Linked DNA regions of Crateriforma conspicua. The protein of the gene in region 1 interacts with the protein of each later gene in a pairwise test. Links are inferred from orthologs where the notes say so. Each region holds a gene or a part of one and is shown in the gene's direction. Other genes may lie near its edges.

Region 1 (10,878 bases):
CGTGCCGCCGGCCGGATCAAAGTCGGTCTGCAAGACAAACTGTACTTGGGCAACATGGACGCCAAGCGAGACTGGGGTTACGCCAAAGACTATGTCGAAGGCATGTGGCGCATCCTGCAGCACAGCGAACCGGATGACTTTGTCCTGGCCACCGGCCGCACCGAAACGGTTCGCGATTTCTGTCGTCTGGTCTTCGAACAACTGGACATGAATTACGAAGACCACGTGGAGATCGATCCGCGTTACTTCCGGCCCGCCGAAGTCGAATTGTTGCTGGGTGATTGCACCAAGGCGAAAGAAAAGTTGGGCTGGACGGCCACGACGGATCTGGAGGAATTGGCTCGCATCATGACCCAGCACGATTACGAGCTGGCCCAACGCGAAGCCCATTCGAAGACCTTCGTGCCGAACTAGGTTCGGCGTCCCGTTTGCGGGATGTCTGAAAGCTGGTTGAGGATTCTGAAATTGCCGCGAGATGGCGGCAAGGTTTGCGGTATCGCAACCGGTCGTGTCCGGCCTGGGCACCGCTTAGGGCGGACGCTACGATTGCGCCATGGCAAAGAAGAAGAATTCCAACACCGGATTTGAGTACGTCGAACCCATCGGGGATCGTGTGTTGGTTCGCAAAGACGAACCGAAACGCGAAACCCGTGGCGGCATCGCGCTTCCCGATGCGGCGGAGATCCCGACGATCACCGGTCGCATCGTGACGATCAGCGCGGTGGTCGAAAACGACGACGAATTGCCGCTTCGCCAGTACGACAAGATCTTGTTCCACCCTAAAAACGCGATCCCGGTGGATTTGGAGCACGACAACCAGTTGTTCGTGATCCCGGTGGAAGATGTGGTGGCGGTGTTCCGCCGCGACCCGCCTGCCGAATAGTCCACCAGCACGTGGATCCGAGTCATCGCTGGTGTCTGCTGGCGGCAATTCGGACCGGCCCCGAGTGAACCGCCAGATCGCGGGTCGTCTCCTTTCTTTTAAAGTCCGCCGGCCGACCGAGCCTTCTTTACCGGCGCCGCGTTTCCGCCGGGGTTGACCCACCGTCATCAACTCGCAGTCCGCCGCCCATGGCGATACTTCTGGGTCGCCGACGACACGATTCCGCCCGGTGCCGATGAAGTCCGGGGCTGACGAAACAGCCGCCAGGCATCTAAAACATGGGGCTTTACCGCTTCGCAGCCTGGATGCCTGAACCCCGATGTCCGATTCCGCCAGTCCGTTTCGCGCCCCCAACGGCAGCCCGAACTTTCCGTCGCTTGAGCAAGAAGTGCTGGAATTCTGGGACCAGAACGACATCTATGCCCAGTCGCTTTCGCGTCGCAAAGACGCCGATTCGTTCGTTTTCTTCGAAGGCCCGCCGACCGCCAACGGGCTGCCCCACCCGGGACACTGTTTGACGCGTTCGATCAAGGACGTGTTTCCCCGATATCAGACGATGAAGGGCCTGCGTTGCCAACGCAAAGCCGGTTGGGACACCCACGGTTTGCCGGTCGAAGTCGAAGTCGGCAAGGACCTGGGTATCCACAGCAAGGAAGAAATCGAAGCCTACGGCGTCGAACCGTTCATCCAAAAATGTGAACAAAGCGTCTTTCGCTACATCCAACAGTGGCAACAGTTGACTCGGCGTCTGGGTTTCTGGGTCGATCTGGATGATGCCTATGTGACGTATCACCAAAGCTATGTCGAAAGCGTTTGGTGGAGTCTGAAAAACCTGTTCGATCGCGGACTGCTGTATCAAGGTCACAAGATCGTGTGGTGGTGGGCCCAAGGCGGAACGGCGCTTTCGGCCGGCGAGGTCGGGCAAGGGTACCGAGAGGTGGCCGACCCCAGCGTTTACGTTCTGTTCCCGCTGGTCGACCATCCGGGACGCAACTTGGTCGTCTGGACCACGACGCCCTGGACGCTGCCCAGCAACATGTACGCCGCGGTGCATCCGGATTTGACGTACAGCATTTGTCGCGACGACGAAACCGACAGCGAATTGGTCATCGCCAGCGACTTGGTCGAAACGATCGCCGGCAAACTGAAACGCGAACTGCCGGTCATCGGTACCGTCGGCGGCGATGAACTGATCGGTTTGCGTTACGAACCGCCGTTCGATTTTTACAAGAACAAACTGGGCGACCCTCAAGGCAAGCTGATCGACGGCGGCAGCGAATCGTTGTACTGGCGTGTGGTCGAAGCCGATTTTGTTACCACCGACAGCGGTACCGGTTTGGTCCACCAGGCGCCCGCCTTTGGTGAAGTCGACCACGAGGTTCTGGTCCAACAACGGTTGCGTTTCACCGACGACAGCCGTCCGGAATTGTTGTGCGCCGTCGGACCGGACGGCAAATTCACCTCCGAAGTCGCCGGCGATGCCGCGCTGGATTCGGTGGTGGGTGTTTGGGTCAAAGACGCCGACAAACCGCTTTCACGCATGCTGAAGGAACGTGGCCGGCTGTTGCTGTTGGATCAATACCTGCACGAGTATCCGTTCTGTTGGCGTGCCAGCAGCGACCCGTTGATCCAGTATCCGCGTCAAAGTTGGTTCATCCGCACGACCAAGTTCAAAGACTTGATGCTGAAGAACAACGCCGCGATCGGTTGGCAACCCGAACACATCCGCGACGGCCGATTCGGCAACTTCTTGGCGTCCAACGTCGACTGGGCACTGTCGCGCGAGCGGTACTGGGGTACGCCCCTGCCGATCTGGGTTTGCGAATCGACCGGGCGTGGTGAAGCGATCGGCAGCTATGACGAACTGTTGGCCAAACCGGGCGTCGACGGAACACAGTCGTGGGAAAAAGCCAAAGCGGCTGACCCGGATTTGTCGGAACACTTGAAAGTGCACAAGCCGTACATCGACGACGTTACCTACGATTCGCCGTTCGCCGACGGTGCACGGATGCGGCGTGTGCCGGAGGTCATCGATTGCTGGTACGACAGCGGCGCGATGCCGTTCGCCCAGTACGGATGGCCACATCAAAACGACGATCTGTTTGCCGATCAATTCCCGGCCGATTTCATCAGCGAAGCTTTGGACCAGACGCGAGGTTGGTTTTACAGTCAACTGGCGATCAGCACGATGCTGTTCGGCGAAGGCGGTTCGTTGGTCGCCGAAGGACATCAACCGACCGGGCAATCGTTGCAGCCCGATCTGCCGTATCCGCATCCGTATCGCAACTGCATTGTGCTGGGGCTGATGCTGGGCGAAGACGGCAAGAAGATGTCGAAGTCGGAAAAGAATTATCGCGAACCCGATGAGATCTTTGACCGCTACGGTGCCGATGCCCTGCGATGGTTCTTCTTCAGCGGCCAGACGCCTTGGACGGCGATCCAGTATCGCGAGCAAGCCATCAAGGATTCGATCCCCGAATTCTTGTTACGGCTTTGGAACGTGTACAGCTTTTTCATGATCTATGCCGAAATCGACGGCTTCGATCCAACGGTGGCGACCGCGGCCGATGCGAATCTGAGCCCCCAAAGCTTGGCGTCGGCACCGACGTATCGTCCGGCCGATCAACGCAGCGAAATTGATCGCTGGATCCTGTCGGAACTGAACCAGACGATCCAGACCGTGACCGAGCGGATGGATGCGCTGGACAATTACAACGCTTGCGAAGCCATCACGCACTTGGTGGACGGGCTTAGCAACTGGTACGTCCGTCGCAGCCGCGATCGTTTCTGGGCGTCGGACAAAGATTCGGCCGACAAGCATGACGCGTATTGGACATTGTACGAATCGCTGTTGCAGGTCAGCCGGCTGATCGCGCCGTTCGTGCCGTTCATCGCCGAAACGTTGTGGCGCCGCTTGGCCGAACCGTTCGGCGACACCGCAGCGGCCAGCGTGCACTTGTGCGACTATCCCCAAGCGGACTCGTCACGAATCGATGCCAACCTGACCGATTCGATGTCGCTGCTGCGTGAAATTGCGTCGATGGGACGCAGTGCCCGCGCCGATGCGAAGTTGAAGGTACGTTTGCCGCTGTCGAAAGTCGAAGTCGTCTTGGCCAGTGACGACCGGGTGCAGTGGCTGCAGAGTCATGACGCATTGGTGAAGGAAGAATTGAACGTCAAGCAAGTCGAATACACGACCGAGGGCGATCAGTATGTCCAATACACGGTTGTGCCGAACTTCAAACGCTTGGGGCCCAAGGTCGGCAAACAAGTCCCCGCAGTGAAGAAGGCGTTGGCCCAAGCCGACGGGAATGAATTGCTGGCCCTTCTGCAGCGTGACGGAAAGGTCACGCTGTCGCTGGGCGATGGATCGGTGGAGTTGGACAACGATGACATCGAAGTCCGATTGCAGGCACGCGACGGCTGGGCGGCCGCCCAGGGACGCGAGTGCGTCGTGGTGCTGAACACCGAGGTCACCGATGAATTGCGTCGCGAAGGTGCCGCAAAGGACTTGATCCGCGTGGTGCAGAACGAACGTAAACGCATCGATTGCAACTATACCGACCGCATCGAAATCGGCATCGTCAGCGATGACGATGATGTCAACGCGGCGATCGATGCACACGCCGAATTGATCAAGGGCGAAACCTTGGCCGACGCATTGACCACGTCCGCGTTGGATGGCGTCGATGCCGCGAAGTCGGACTTGGGATCGGTGTACGTGCGAAAGGTTGACGGCTGATGAATGCAGGACAATCGCCACCGGATTCCGATCGTCCCGGCGTCGACGAACCTTTGCGTGTGGCGGTGTTCCTTAGCGGCAGCGGACGGACGCTGGCCAACCTGATCCGGCACCGCGATGAATCCGGATTGCCGATCGATTTTCGATTGGTGATCGGCAGCCGAAGCGGTTTGAAAGGACTGCAGATCGCGGAATCGGCGGGCATCACCACCCGCGTGGTTCGCAAATCGGATCATCCCGACCCCCAGGAATACTGTCGGGCGATGTTTGATCCGTGCCGAGACGCCGGCGCGGAGCTGGTCGTCATGGCGGGGTTCTTGAAACACGTTTTGATCCCCACGGATTTCGAAAATCGGGTGATCAACATCCATCCGTCGCTGTTGCCCGCTTTCGGCGGCCAGGGAATGTATGGTCACCGAGTGCATCAGGCGGCCATCGACCGTGGGGTGCGGATCAGCGGATGCACCGTCCATTTTGTCGACAACCATTACGACAATGGGCCGATTCTGTGGCAGCGAAGCTGTCCGGTACGGCCGGGGGATGACGCCGACGCGTTGGCCGACCGAGTCTTTCAGCAGGAATGCCAAGCTTTGCCCGAAGCGATCCGAATGGTACACCAGGATTGGCGTCATTCCGGCGAACCCACTGGCGGTCGCGATACAATGCGTCAGTAGGGAAAACGCACCCCCGCAGACTGTGTTTGACGTGTCGCACACGTTGCACCGGTCGATGCCGGTCGGTCCGTCATCGGGTGCACGTCATGGATTTATAAAACAAAGTCGGTCATGGGCGTTGTTCGTCGAACGATCGTGATTGCGGTTTGGATCATCGGGGCCATCGGGCTTTCGTCGGCTATTTCTGCGCAAAATAGCGACGACATCGACCCCACAGCGGGGCAAGGCGTCTGGATCGACATCGCACCCCCGTTTTCGCGTGGGCTGGTTGATGACGTCTTGGCCGGCTTGGATCAGTTGGCACAATCCACCCCCAGCGATTCCCGTCGCACCGTCGTTCTTGCCTTTCGCGAATCCGCGTCAGACGTGCAAACGGAATTCGAAGAAGCGTTGCGTCTGGCCCGCCGGATCAATTCACCGGATTACCGTCGGTTGCGGATCGTCGCGTTTGTCGACGGGCAAATCACCCGGCACGCGGTCTTGCCGCTTGCGGCCGTGGAACGGTTGATGCTTTCCAACAACGCCGTGTTGGTCGGATTCGATTCGAAACAAGATTCGATCGACGAAACGGTCCAGGCCGCTTATCAAGCCATCGCCAAACGTCGCGGTTTGTTTCCCGAATCGTTGGTGTCGGCTCTGGTGGATCCGGATGGCGAATTGGTGCGTCTGACCACGTCCGATGGCGGGCGACCGCTGGTGACCGGCGACGAATTGCAATCGATGCGGCAAAGTGGCGACGTCATCGAAGAAGACATCTGGAAAGCGTCCGGCGAAGCGTTGTCGGTGTCTGCCGTCCAGCTTCGTGATCTGCGTGTGGCCACCGACGTCATCGCGACCGGACGACGCGACGATGAAACGACCGCGCAGAAGATTCGCGAAAGCCTGGCCAGTCGATTGGATCTAAGGGAATTGCGTCCTTTGGCGACTGACGACGGGGCCTCGGATCGACGCGGCGTCTTGTTGGAAATGATCGGATCGGTGACGACGGCCAAGTCACAGCGTTGGCAAAGCAATTTGAACGCGACCTTATCCGGCGATGTGAACACTTGGCTGGTTTCGGTGGATTCCGACGGTGGTAGCTTCGGCGAAAGCATGGGGTTGGCGGGATGGTTTGCCAGCCCGACGCCTCCGCTGCAACGAGTGGTCGGTTTTGTTCCCGGTCGTGCCATCGGTGATGCGTCCATCATCGCCACCGCTTGCAAGCCGTTGTATCTGTCGCCCGATGCAAAGCTGGGTGGTCCCGGTGCCGATTCGATCCAGCCGGAACAGGTGGCCGATCAACGCGAATTGATCGAATTGATTGCCCGACGAACGAACCGATCGGCCGGGTTGTTGATGGGGCTGTTGGATCGTCAACGACAGGTGTTCCGGTACACCAACAAACAGACCGGACGTGTGCGGTATGCGACGCAGCAACAACTGGTCGACGACGCCGACGATCCGGATTTGGAACGTGACCGTTGGATGCAAGGCGAAGCGATCGATTTGTCCAGCGGCCTGACGGCGGAGCAAGCCGTGCAGTTGGGTTTGGCCGATGGCATCGCATCGTCTTTGGATCAGGTGGCGGCACAGGCCGGGTTGTCCGCGGTGCCCGCACCGGCGGCCGACCGAGGCATCGTGCGGGCGGTCGAAAGTATCGGCCGTCGTCAGGGTCTGGCGTTTCTGGCGTTGATGATCGGCTTCATGATGCTGTCGACTGAAATGAGTGCGCCGGGGCTGGGGATTCCCGGCTTCGTTTCGATGATCTGTTTCGGTTTCTTTTTCTGGGTCCAGTATCTGAACGGGACCGCGGAATGGTTGGAATTGTTGGCTCTGGTGTTGGGGTTGGTTTGTATCGCGATTGAGTTTTTTGTGGTTCCTGGGCTGGGGGTCTTTGGCATCGGCGGTTTGCTGCTGACGATGTTGGCGGTGGTTTTGATGAGCCAGACGTTTGTGGTGCCGCGAAACGTGTATCAGGTCGAAGTGTTGACCCGCAGCGTTTGGATGGCACTTGGCGGATTGGCCAGCACGATGGCCGGGTTCGCGCTGATACGCTACTTCATGCCGCATTTGCCGGTGCTGAATACCTTGGTGATGGAACAACCCGATGCGCAGTTGATCGACCAGCAGGAACGCTTGGCCCATTTCGAAGACTTGTTGGGACAGACCGGGACGACCATGACGCCGTTGCGGCCGTCGGGTAAAGCAAGGATCGGTGAACGCGTCGTGGCGGTGGTCAGCGACGGCCAGGCGGTCGAACGCGGCGCGACCGTTCGCGTGATCAAAGTCTTGGGCAATCGGATCGTGGTCGAAGAAGCGACGTGATGGCATCCACTTACTCCTTCGGCCTGTTGATCCTGTTTTACGTGCTGTTGGTGCTGGAGTTTCTGGTTCCAAGCGGTGGCCTAATAGGCGTTGCGGCGGTGGCATCGGCGGTCGCCTGTTTGGTGACCGCGTTTTCGCACAGCGTTTTTTTGGGGACGGTTTATTCGTTGGTGATCATGGCGTCGACGCCGGTGGTGCTGATGCTGGTGATCAAGTTGTGGCCACACACGCCGATCGGACGCCGCATTTTGAATCGACGCCCCGGTCAAGCCGATCCGCAGCGACCGCAAAAGGTGACCGAATCGGGGGTGGCCTATCCGGATTTGATCGGACGATCCGGTGATGCGTTGACGGATCTGTTGCCAAGCGGTCGTGCCAGGATCGGTGGCGACGCCTTGGACGTCACATGTCTGGATGGCCCCGTGGATGCCGGCAAGGCGGTACACGTGGTCGACATCAGCGGCGGTCGAATCCGCGTCCGTCGTGGTGAAGGTTTCAAAGCGACGCCCGACGAATCGTCGGATCCCAATGTCGTCGACCGCGACTCTCCGGCGGCGTCCGATTTGTCCTTCGACATGGACGATTTTGAGTAGGCTGAATTCGAACCAACGTTGGTACCGCCATTGCAGGCGGCGATTCGCTGCATTGACCCGCCAGCGGAGATTTCGAACCGTTCCCCGATCATGTAGCGATTGACTTTACGTCGCACAGCAGCAGCGCCGTGAATAAGACTGGCGAAAAGCTTCGAAGGCTCGCCGTGGCTAAAGGCTGGCGAATTCAGGTTTGAACTTCGGTAGTTGAATCGTTCGAAATGAGCGGATTGAGTATCGCAAGAGTCGCCCTACGATTGTCTCGATCGGTGCTTCTTAAAATTTTCGGCCTGCTCGTAGATCTCTTTGTAGACCTCGTCACGGTCAACGGGTGGGTAGCCGTGGTCGGCTAGGACGAGGATGAGATCGACTTTGAGTTCAGCTTTGATGTCGTCGCGCTGGCTCCAGTCGGTGTATTTGACTTTGTCATCGACGACCAGCTTTACGGCTTTGGATAGTTCGATCAGCTTGTCTTCGGGGTAGGTGAAGTCGTACTTGATGGCGAGGGCTTTGAGGATGTCGTAGAAGGCTTTTTCTTCGAGGTCGATTCCAAGGTCTGCGAATGAACCTCGTTCATCACCAAGTTCTCTCGCTAGCTCCGCGAACCGGTTGAAAAGTTCATCCGTGACGTAATCAGTGAAATCACTCGTTACATCGCTGACCAGCACGCTTTCTTCGTCCCGCTCGTTGTAGCGATCGACCAGTGATTGGAACTTCTTACTGAACTCGATCCCCTTGGATCGATTCGTCTTCTTGAAGTCCTCAATCGCCTTGGCCAGCAACTGCTGCAGCAACTTGATCTTCGTGTTGGGCAGCTTGATCTTCTCGATCTTGGCGAGGTAGTCATCGTCGAAGATGTCGATGCCGTCGACCGTGCCCATACTGAAGATCTCTTCGACTCCGTCGCTCTTGAGTGCTTCGGCGATCATCTCTCGGACGCGTGCGTTCATCTGAGCGGCGTCGGGGGCGTTACCCTTGGTCAGCTTGAACACGATGGAGCGAACGGCCAGATAGAAGTGGATGTGATCACGCTCGCTCTGGGTTAGGCCCTCGCTGCCACAACAAATGTCATAGGCCGCTTTCATACGCTGAACCAAAGCCATGAAACGCTTCTCGATCTTGTCCGTAAGCATGACGTATTCGGACGCACGATTGAGGCAAGCGAGCTGGCTGACAGAATCGCCGTTGAAATAGTCCGAGGTGTCGAACTTTTGTAATAGCTGGCGAAGCAGGTCCAGGTGGTCTTTCACGGTCACGACGGATTGTTGGATGTCCTCGATGTTCCGCTCGTCGGCTTTGTTGTAGTGAGCCATCGCCAGATTCATCTGAGACTTGATGCCGATGTAATCGATCACCAAACCCTTTTGCTTCGATTCAAACTTGCGGTTCACTCGGGAAATCGTCTGAATCAAGTTGTGGCGTTTGATCGGCTTGTCGATGTAGATGCTGTCCAGTTCGGGCACATCAAATCCGGTGAGCCACATATCGACGACGACCGCAATCTTGAAGTTCGATTTCGCGTCCTTGAACTGGCGTGCAAGTTCTTCGCGATACTCTTTGCTGCCCAGCAGGTCGTACAGATCCTTGTCGTCATCTTTGCCGCGAGTCATGATCATCTTGATCCGCTCCATCGGCTTGATCTTCTTGCGCTCGGTCTCAGACAGTTGGATGCCCTCGGCACACTCGCGGACTTCATTCCACTCAGGACGCAGAGCGATCACTTCCTTGAAGAAGTCCCAGGCGATCTCGCGTTTGCTGCACACAAACATCGCCTTGCCTTCGACTGTCGAACCTTCTTCGACTCGTTTCTCGTAATGAGCCACAAAGTCGGCGGCCAGAGCCTTGATGCGGTCGGGATCGCCCAGGATGGCATTCATCTGGGCCGAGGCTTTCTTGCTCTCCTCGATCTGATAATCGCTGGCCCCTTCGTCGGCGCAGCGCTGGTAGTAAGCTTCGATTTCCTCCAGCTTCTTGTTGTCTAACAGCACCCTGGCTGCTCGCCCCTCGTAGACGATCCGCACGGTGATCTCATCTTTCACCGACTCGGTCATCGTGTAGGAATCGACCACCTCGCCAAAAACATCGAGCGTGGCGTCGATGGGCGTGCCGGTAAAGCCGACATAGGTGGCATTGGGCAGCGAATCGTGCAGGTACTTGGCAAACCCGTAAGTCTTCTTCACTCCCTTGTCCGTCACCTTCAGCTTTTGGTCCAGATTGATCTGACTGCGATGCGCCTCGTCGGAAATGCAGATCACGTTGCTGCGCTCGGTCAGCAACTGAGCGTCTTCGGTGAACTTGTGAATGGTCGTCAGGAAAACGCCGCCGCTCTTGCGTCCGGCCAGCAACTCGCGGAGCTTATCGCGGCTTTCGACGCTCACGACAGTTTGATCGCCGATGTAGTTCTTGGCGTTGGTGAACTGCTTCGACAATTGATCGTCCAGATCCGTGCGGTCAGTAATCAGCAGGATCGTAGGGCTCTCGAATTCGAGGCTCTTCATCAACAGCCGCGTCAGGAACAGCATCGTAAAGCTCTTGCCGCAGCCGGTTGCGCCAAAGTACGTGCCGCCCTTGCCGTCGCCATCGGGCTTGCGAGCTTGCCGGATGTGTTCATACAGCTTGCAAGCCGCGTAGAACTGCGGATACCGACAAACGATCTTCACTTCGGCCTTGGAAACATCCGGAAAG
Region 2 (9,850 bases), 1.3 Mb from region 1 along the record:
GTTGCCTATGGCGAAGATGTCGACCAGGCACGGGAGGTGATCCGCGAGGCCGTTCAATCGTGCGACACAGTGCGAGGCATTCGCACGGTCGAAGTGTTCGCCAATGAGTTTGCCAACTCCAGCATCAATTTCGAAGTCGCGTGGTGGACCGGTGCCAAGCCGATCGACATTCGCCGCAGTCGTGACCAAGTCGTCGCAGCAATCAAACGGGCCCTGGACGAATCGGATATCGAGATTCCATTCCCCTATCGCACGCTGACCTTCAAAGACGATCGCATCGCCGCTTCCCTGGTCGGCATGTCGGGGTCGAACGCGGCGGCCTCCGGTGCAAGCACCTGATACACCATTCTTTCGCGCAAAAAAGATGCGGCAGCAGGGACCCGGTGCGATCACCTACTGCCGCTTCCCCTGCAATGGTTCAGCGTTCAAATTCTGTTGGCCGGACGGGCCTAGCTGTTGCAGCCGACCAATTCGTCGGCGGCCGAACTGAGCTGCGAAATCACCACGTTTTGCTCTTCGACCGATGCCGCAACGCCGGTCGTGTTGTCGCTGACTTCGCCGACACTGTTGGCGATACATTCGATGGCCGAAACCACTTGTCCGATGCTGAACTGGATTGTTTCGACGTTCTTGCGAATCTCCGACGTCGCCTTGCCGGTTTGATTGGCCAGTTCCTTGACCTCGCTGGCAACCACGGCGAAACCGCGTCCTGATTCCCCCGCTCGTGCGGCTTCGATGGTCGCGTTCAGGGCCAACAGATTCGTTTGGTCGGCCAGATCCTGGATCGTGTCGATGATTTCGCCGATCGTTTCGCTGCTGCAATTCAAGTCCTTGACCAAATCGGTCGCGTTCTTGGTGTTTACATCGGCGTCTTTGGCCAACCCGGCGGTGCGAGTGATTCGCTCGCTGATCTCGGCGATCGCCTGTGACATCTCCGAAACGCTGCTGGCGATGGAGTTACCCAACGATTCCGATTGATTCTTGGAATGAACTTGATCGGTAATGTCGCTGACGTTCTTCACCACGCGGGTCACGTTGCCGTCGTTATCAAAGACGGGATTGTAGGCACCGCTGAGCCAAATCTCTTGACCGTGTTTGTTCACACGTCGGAATTCGCCTTGCTGGAATTCACCACGAGCCAGACGTTCCCAAAAACGTGCGTACTCCGCGGTCGCGGCATCTTCGGCCGGCATGAACATGCGATGGTGCTTGCCGCGGATTTCTTCCAGCGAGTATCCGGTGGTTTGCAAGAACAGCGAATTGGCGTGCAGGATCGTACCGTCCGGCTTGAATTCAATCATTGCCTGTGAACGGTTCTGGATGTCGGCCTGGATCATCCGCGCCTTGGTAACGTCGGTCGCCAATTTGATGATCTTGATGACCTGTCCGGAGTCGTCCATCACCGGATTGTATGTCGCTTGAATCCAGATCTCGCGGCCGCCGCGACCGTAACGCTGGAACAGATCGCTGTGGAAGTTTCCGGCGCGAAGCTTTTCCCAGAACTGACGGTATTCATCGGATCCGGCGTATTCGCTGTCGACGAACATCCGGTGATGCTTGCCCTGGATTTCCGACAAGGTGTATCCCACCGTGTCTAGGAAGTTTTTGTTGGCCTTCAGGATGGTTCCGTCCGGTTCAAATTCGATCACCGCTTGCGAACGGTGCAACGAATTCATGATCTGAGACAGATCAACAAACTGATCCGCGTCGATGTCCAACGTCGCGGTGGCGGAATCCAACATGTCTGCCTGCGATACGTTTTCGCTTGCGTTGTTGGACCAGTTCAACAATTTCATCTTTCACCCTTGTGTCTAACGCACCCGGCCGACGCAAATCCGCGTCCCCCGATGCTTGCCTGCACTGTCACTGCTGGGACCCTTGGTCGACAAATCGTCGCGGTCAAATCGTTTTGACGGCGAAGCTTGACTTTTCAAAAAAGACACCCGTGGCAAGTTGAAAACCGAGCCATCGCAGAGCACGAAAACGCTCGCTTTGAGCGTGTGGTAGAATCCGCCTCCCCGGCGGAAGCGGTCGAGGTCCGGTAGACTCATTTCCTGGTGGCCGCCCGGTTTCATTCATGTTGTTCCATAGGACCTATCCCATGTTGCCCCGACAAATGCCGCGGATCCTGGCGTGCCTTTGCTTGACCGGCCTGGCCGCGTTGTCCTCCGCCCAAGCCCAAAGTGACCGCCCACGGATTTCGTTGTCGGCGGTACTCGATCGCGACGACTCGGATTCCGATGGGGCGGTGACCGCCACGGAATTCAGTGGCCCCAAAGCGTTGTTTCGGCGACTGGACACGAACGGTGACGACAAGATCGACAAGGCGGACTTTGCCGACAGTCACTCGGGCGCTTCGGCACGTGGGCGTCGCCAAATTCCCGGCACGCGTTTGGTGAAAGACGTGGTCTTTGGCCAGGGGGGCGGTCGCGACTTGAAGCTTCACTTGGTGCTGCCTGACCCGCCGGCCGATGCGCCGACGCCGCTGATCGTCTGGATCCACGGCGGTGGATGGATGGGGGGAAACAAAGAAGGTGGCGTGGGGCGTCTTTCCCGCTGGGTCAAAGAAGGCTTTGCCGGCGCGACGATCGAATACCGTCTGACCGGCGAGGCTGCTTTTCCGGCGCAAATCCATGACTGTAAGTGCGCGATCCGTTTCTTGCGTGCCCATGCGGACAAGTACAACCTGGATCCAAGTCGAATCGCCGTCGCGGGCAGTTCCGCCGGTGGCCACTTGGTTGCATTGCTGGGGACATCCCGCGGAGCCGACAATTTGGAAGGCGACGGCGGTTGGAACGACCAGCGCAGCGACGTCCAAGCGGTCATCGATCTGTACGGCCCCACCGACTTTCAGATCTTCGTGACCACCCCGGGATATGAAAGCCACAACCGCGATCAATCGCCGGAGTCGCGTCTGCTGGGTGGTGGGATCGTGACCGAAAATCCCGAAGGCATCCGCCGTGTGAATCCCATCACTTACATCGATCCCAAAGATCCGCCTTTCTTGATCATCCACGGTTCGGCCGATCGCGTGGTCCCGGCCAACCAAAGTGAAGCTTTGCACGCGGCGTTGAAAAAGGCCGGCGTCAAATCAAAGTTGCACATCATTGCAGGCGCCGGACATGGCGGTGCCGGCTTCGGCGAACCCAAAATCCAAGAAATGCAAATGCAGTTCTTGCGTGACACGTTGTTGAAAACTCAACACGCCGACGACACGCCTGCCGATTCGGATGCCGTCGATGTGGACTCCCCGTCGAAAGACCGTTGACATCCGGTCGGGTGGTTTGCTGCGTCTGCAACGTGGTTGCTGTATTCTGTCAGACCGAAATGTTTGGCAGGCTGTCTATCGGGATTCGCAACGATGAAACGCAAGTTCGGGCTGGTGGTTTTGGTGGTCGCATTGGCGGGATGCCGACCGAGTAGCACCACGACATCAACAGACGCTGACGGCACCGGCGATAACGGCAAGCCGCGCGTCGCTTTGATCATGAAATCGTTGGCCAACGAGTTCTTTTCCACGATGGCCGACGGCGCACAGGCGCATCAAGAAGAAAACGCCGACGACTACGCGTTGATTGTTAACGGAATCAAAGACGAACGTGACCTTAGCCGCCAAGTCGCCTTGGTCGAAGAAATGGTCAGCAGCAACGTCGACGCGATCGTGATCGCCCCGGCGGATTCCAAAGCACTGGTCCCCGCACTGCGACGTGCCCAACAGGCCGGTGTGGTGGTCGTCAACATCGACAATCGCTTGGACGCGGACGTGTTGAAGACCGAAGGCATCACGATCCCCTTTGTCGGCCCCGATAACCGCGCCGGCGCAAAGAAGGTCGGCCAGTACTTGGCGAACCAGTTAAATGGTGGCGATCAAGTGCTGGTGTTGGAAGGCATCCGAACCTCCTTCAACGCCCAACAACGTCGCGAAGGTTTTCAGCAGGCGATGGCCGAAGCGGGTGTCGAGATCGTGGACAGCCAATCGGCCGAATGGGAAATGAGCAAGGCCAACACGATCGCTTCGTCCATGCTAAGCGAACATCCGAATGCCAAAGCCATCTTGGCCGCCAACGACAGCATGGCGTTGGGGGCCGTCGCCGCGGTCCGCAGTGCGGGGCGATCCGATGACGTGATGATCGTCGGTTTTGACAACATCAGTGCCGTGCAACAAGCGATCATCGATGGAAAGATTTTGGCCACCGCGGACCAGCATGGTGACCAACTGGCCGTCTTTGGGATCGAAGCCGCGCTGAAAATGCTGCGTGATCCCGACACCAAACCGGAAGACGTCGAAACGCCCGTGGATTTGATCCACCAACAAACACTGACGCCGTGATGACGTCTTCGCCGGACTTGTTCACAGCCCGGGGGCTGTGCAAACGCTACGGCCGCGTGACCGTCCTAAAAGACTGTGATGTCGCGATTCGCGGGGGTGAAATCCATGCGTTGCTGGGCGCCAACGGCGCGGGCAAAAGCACACTGGTGCGAATGATGGCAGGGCTGTTGGAACCCACCGCCGGCAGCATGCAACTGGATTCGAACGACTACGCCCCCAACAGCAAACGCGACGCGGAAATTGCCGGCGTCGAAATCGTCCAACAAGAATTGAACCTGATCGCGACCCTTTCGGTCGCCGAAAACTTGATGCTGGCACGTCTGCCGTCGATCGGTGGTGTGATCCGGCGTGGACCGTTGAAGGATCGTTCCAGGGCGGCACTGGATCGCGTCGGCTTGAACGATGTTCCAGTGGACACACCGGTCGCGAAGCTGGGGGTCGGCAAACAACAAATGGTGGAGATCGCCGCGGCGCTGGATCGCAAGTGTCGCATCTTGATCTTGGACGAACCGACCGCTGCGTTAAGTGCCGCTGAATCGGCAACCTTGTTTCGATGGCTGAACAAACTGCGTGACGCAGGCGTGGGCATCGTTTATATCAGCCACCGTTTGGACGAAGTCGCGCAACTTGCCGACCGGATCACCGTGCTGCGTGACGGCCAAAAAATCGGCACCTTCGACGCGACGGAATGTTCGACCGATCGCATGGTGGAATTGATGAGCGGCGATGGCGGCTCGGACGATTCCGCCTTGCATCCGTCACGACGACAAGTCGACACGGTGCTGCGTGTCGATGCATTGACCGGCGGCCTCGTCGATCGCGTTTCCTTCAATGTCAACCGTGGCGAACGTTTGGGGATCGCCGGGCTGGTCGGTTCAGGTCGAACGGAACTTTTGCGGTTGATCTTCGGTGCCGATGTCGCCACGTCGGGCAACGTCTACTTGCGTGATGATGCCACTGCGTACCGCTTTCGTCATCCGCGTCAGGCGGTCGCCGCTGGCATCGCGATGGTCACCGAAGATCGGAAGGACAACGGTCTGTTGCTGTCCAAATCGATCCAATTCAACACGACTTTGGCATCGCTTCGACATCGCTTTGCAACCACTGGCATGGTCCGCGGCCGAATCGAACGATCCGCCACACAAACACAGTGTGACCAGTTGGATATTCGTTGCCACACGATCGACCAAAGCGTGGGAACGCTTAGCGGCGGCAATCAGCAAAAGGTGGCGATCGCCAAATGGTTGGTCCGCGATGCCGATGTCTTCCTGTTTGATGAACCCACGCGTGGAATCGACGTTGCCGCCCGACGCAGAATCTATCGACTGATCGATACGCTGGCCAAAGACGGCAAAGGTGTCGTGATTGTCAGCAGTGACCTGGAGGAACTTTTGGAAACTTGTGATCGCATCGCCGTCATGTCGGCCGGACGATTGATGGAGACGTTTGAACGTAACGATTGGTCGCACGATCAAATCATGCAAGCCGCGTTTTCCGGATACCGAAACCAGGAGGCCGGGGCATGATGCCGAAACACGTTCGCAATGTGCTGGTCCAGTACGGTGGTCTGTTGGCCGTCTTGGCGGTGATCGTCGCGGTGTTCAGCTTTCAAAGCCAGAATTTTTTCCAGCATTCCACGTTGGTTTCCATCGCCAACCAGATCCCCGATCTGACCTTCATTGCGGTCGGCATGACGCTGGTGCTGATTGTGGGCGGAATCGATTTGTCGGTCGGTTCTTTGCTGGCACTTTCATCGGCGGTCTTGGGTTCGCTGATGGTTGACCATGATTGGTCTTTGGGAACCGCCGCCGTGCTGTGCTTGGCCACCGGCGCCGCTTGTGGACTGGTCAACGGCGCGATCGCGATTGGTTTTCGGATCCCATCGTTCATCGTCACGCTCGGGATGTTGGAAATGGCTCGCGGGGCGACCAAAGTGGTGACCGATTCGCAAACGAAATATATCGGATCAGCCGTGGAAGCCATCGGACAACCGTTGCCAGGCCTGTTGCTGTCGCCTGCATTCCTGGCCGCACTGGCTTGCGTCACCGCGGGACAATTCTTGCTGACCCGAACGGTTTTCGGTCGGTATTGCGTGGCGATCGGCACCAATGAAGAAGCCGTGCGAATGTCGGGCATCCGCACCGCACCGTATGCGATGACCGTCTTCGTCATCAGCGGGCTGATGTGCGGCATGGCGGCGCTCGCCCAAACATCACGTCTGTCGTCGGCCGACCCCAACGCCGCGATCGGTATCGAGTTATCCGCCATCGCCGCATGCGTCATCGGAGGCACCAGTTTAATGGGCGGTCGCGGCAGCGTGATCAGTTCATTCATTGGGGTGCTGATCATCGCTGTTTTGCAAACGGGGCTGGCACAGATCGGCGTCTCTGATGCCAACAAACAAATCATCACCGGTGCCGTCATCGTCATCGCTGTCCTGTTGGATGCCCTGCGTTCGCGGTGGGACCCGACCCGACCATAAGCCGATCTCCGGTCAGACCTCTGCACCAACCTTTCGCCAGACTTTCCGTTCCCCCACCTTCCAGCCCCCATCCCGCCATGAATCGAATCATTCCGCACCTGGCAACCGTGCTGTTGATGGCGTACCCGATCGCCGCCGCCCCTTTGCATGCCACGGCGAACGAAGCCAAACCCAACGTGATCGTCATCATGACCGACGACCAGGGTTATGGTGAATTTTCGTGCCATGGAAACCCCATCGTTCAAACCACCAACATCGACAAGTTGGCATCACAAAGCATTCGCTTGACCGACTTTCATGTCGCCCCGATGTGCACGCCGACTCGTGGGCAATTGATGACGGGCTTGGACGCATTTCGCAACGCGGCGATCAACGTCAGCAGTGGACGCACCCTGCTGCGACACGATGCCAAAACCATCGCCGACGTGTTTGGCAACGCCGGATACCGGACTGGTATCTTTGGCAAGTGGCACCTGGGCGACAACTATCCGTTCCGCCCCGAAGACCGCGGGTTTGATGAAGCCGTTTGGTTTCCGTCGTCACACATCAACAGTGTCCCCGATTACTGGGACAATGATTACTTCGATGACGTCTATATCCACAATGGAAAGCGTGAACGTTACAACGGTTACTGCACCGACGTGTTCTTTGATGAAGCCCAGAAGTGGATCGGCCAAGACGCCGATCAACCGTTCTTCGCCTACATCGCGACCAACGCGGCTCACTGGCCCTGGTTCGTTCCTGATCAGTATCGCCAACCGATTCGCGACGCGATCGGACAGCATCCTGAAGTCGTCGACCATTTGTCGGAAACCAAGATTGAATCGCTGGTCAGCTTTCTGGCGATGGGCGCCAACATCGATGACAACGTTGGCGGTTTGGACCGGTTCCTGACGGAAAAAGGACTATTGGAAAACACGATCATTGTTTTTCTGACGGACAACGGCAGCACGATGGGGCCGGACTATTTCAATGCCGGTATGCGTGGCAAGAAAACACAACTGTGGGAAGGCGGCCACCGTGTGCCTTGCTTCATCCGCTGGCCCGCTGGCCCGATCGCAAACCCCAAGGACGTCGACGAACTTTGTCAGGTGCAAGACCTGCTGCCCACGCTGGCGGACTTGGCCGGTATCGCCAACGTTCCCGACGAATTGGACGGCATCAGTTTGGCGCCGCTGATTCGCGGCCAGCGTGAATCATTGGACGACCGCATGCTGGTGATCAACTACAGTCGAATGCCGACGTTCAAGGTCGGATTCACCAAAGGCAATCCGGCGGTGCCGCAAAAGAATGGTGCCGGTGTGCTGTGGAAACAGTGGCGTTTGCTGGAAAACCGACAGCTTTACAACATCGACAACGATCCCCACCAAGATCACAACGTCGCCGCCCAGCACCCGAAAGTGGTTGCAAAGATGCGGTCACATCTGGATCAGTGGTGGGATGGCGTGAAAGATGATGTCAACACACCGCAGCGTGTCGTGATCGGCAGCGACCAGGAAAACCCGATGTTGCTGACCGCCTGTGAATGGCTGGACGTTTTTGTCGATCAGCAAATTCAGGTCCGTCATGCGGTGCTGAAAGATGGCGTCTGGCATCTGAACGTCGCCCAAGCGGGCACCTATGAATTGGAATTGCGACGTTGGCCACGTGAATCCAAGTTCCGCTTGCAAGCCGCTGTGCCGGAAACCCCGGTCACCGATGGCGTTTATGTGGCGGGCAAATCGTTACCGATCCATTCGGCGCGTCTGCGAATCGCAGACACTGAAACCAAACTGATGCCCGACGACGACGGCCAATCGTTTACAACCAGTGTCCAGTTGAACGAGGGCCCGCTTGAACTGCAGGCGACTCTATTGGACGCCCAAGGCGATCCCATCTGCGGTGCCTATTACGTTTACGTCAATCGTCGGACACCCTAGAAGTGACGGTCTTCACGGCGGCAATCTTGGCGGGCGATCCGGTGTCATCGGTCATCGCCCGCCCCCATCTTCTTCGGCGATTGCCAATTCCCGATTCTTTAACAGCGGCAATGCGTGGGCTTCGCCCCAAGCCTTCAAGGCGTACAGGATTGGCTCCAGTGACTTTCCTTCCTCGGTCAATTCATATTCCACGCGCGGCGGGACTTCCGCGTACACGATGCGGTTGATCAAGCCGACGTCTTCCAATTCGCGAAGCTGTTTCGTCAGCATGCGTTGGGTCACGCAGCCGATTTTGCGTTTCAGTTCACTGAACCGCAGGCGACCGTCCAGCAAGTAGAAAAGCACGATCCCTTTCCACTTGCCGCCGATCAATTCCAGCGTTGCTTCAACTGGACAGGCCGGCAACACATAGCTGGAGTGCCGCGATTTCCCATTAGTATCCATTGTGTGCCTACAGGCCGTAAATGTGCGTTCTTGCTCTGTGGTGACTTACACATACTATCAATGCGTACTCACAAAGCGAGTGCGTTTTTGCGGTTTCATCGCTCGACCCGCAAACGCAGAAACGACGTCACCGTTGATCCACGGAACCAGTCACCGCAGGGAATCACGATGGGCTACGACAACTTTTCGACCTTCCACACTTCGCAAGACGGGGCCGTTCTAACGGTCACGTTCGACAGCCCACCGGTCAACGTTCAAGGCATACCGATGCTAGACGACTTGAACCGGCTGGCCGAATTGCTTGAACGAGACCGCGGCATCAAAGTCGTTGTATTCCAGTCGGCGCATCCGGAAATCTGGGTCTGCCATGCGGACACCCATTTCTTGAAAGACATGTCCATCGATGCCGTGGATCGCCAGGACGTGAAACTGCTGTACCTGCAAGAGGTTTTGCAACGAATCAGCGAAGTTCCCCAGGCGACCATCGCCAAGATCGAAGGGTTCGCCCGCGGCGGTGGCCATGAGTTTGCGTTGGCATGCGACATGCGATTCGCCGCTCGGGGAAAAGCAACGTTCATGCAAATGGAAGTGGCGATGGGGATTTTGCCGTGCGGTGGTGGTGCGTCGCGAATGGCCCGTCAAGTCGGTTTGGGTCGTGCACTGGAGATCATCTTG

What was found.
Region 2: the proteins of ileS (region 1) and Mal65_RS05820 interact in binary tests that used the Escherichia coli proteins (3 or more experiments, as listed by UniProt). The link is inferred for Crateriforma conspicua from one-to-one orthologs.

Annotation. Positions count from the first base shown.
Region 1 is NZ_CP036319.1:2,908,921-2,919,798, forward strand. Bases 844-4,825 are described here. They hold ileS (isoleucine--tRNA ligase), read left to right. Parts: upstream 844-1,202; coding sequence 1,203-4,625; downstream 4,626-4,825. Other genes in these bases: Mal65_RS11080 (co-chaperone GroES), read left to right, coding at 844-883; purN (phosphoribosylglycinamide formyltransferase), read left to right, coding at 4,625-4,825. Outside these bases: gmd (GDP-mannose 4,6-dehydratase), read left to right, coding at 1-414; more of Mal65_RS11080, read left to right, coding at 554-843; more of purN, read left to right, coding at 4,826-5,299; Mal65_RS11095 (NfeD family protein), read left to right, coding at 5,411-7,603; Mal65_RS11100 (NfeD family protein), read left to right, coding at 7,603-8,196; Mal65_RS11105 (type I restriction endonuclease subunit R), read right to left, coding at 8,445-10,878. UniProt on the Escherichia coli protein: Catalyzes the attachment of isoleucine to tRNA(Ile). As IleRS can inadvertently accommodate and process structurally similar amino acids such as valine, to avoid such errors it has two additional distinct tRNA(Ile)-dependent editing activities.
Region 2 is NZ_CP036319.1:1,575,321-1,585,170, reverse strand. What follows is about bases 2,392-5,345. They hold Mal65_RS05820 (sugar ABC transporter substrate-binding protein), read left to right. Parts: upstream 2,392-3,361; coding sequence 3,362-4,330; downstream 4,331-5,345. Other genes in these bases: Mal65_RS05815 (sugar ABC transporter ATP-binding protein), read left to right, coding at 4,330-5,345; Mal65_RS05825 (alpha/beta hydrolase), read left to right, coding at 2,392-3,268. Outside these bases: Mal65_RS05835 (mechanosensitive ion channel family protein), read left to right, coding at 1-339; Mal65_RS27375 (methyl-accepting chemotaxis protein), read right to left, coding at 450-1,796; more of Mal65_RS05825, read left to right, coding at 2,102-2,391; more of Mal65_RS05815, read left to right, coding at 5,346-5,856; Mal65_RS05810 (ABC transporter permease), read left to right, coding at 5,853-6,812; Mal65_RS05805 (arylsulfatase), read left to right, coding at 6,890-8,731; Mal65_RS05800 (winged helix-turn-helix transcriptional regulator), read right to left, coding at 8,783-9,175; Mal65_RS05795 (enoyl-CoA hydratase/isomerase family protein), read left to right, coding at 9,344-9,850. UniProt on the Escherichia coli protein: Part of the ABC transporter complex RbsABC involved in ribose import. Binds ribose. Also serves as the primary chemoreceptor for chemotaxis.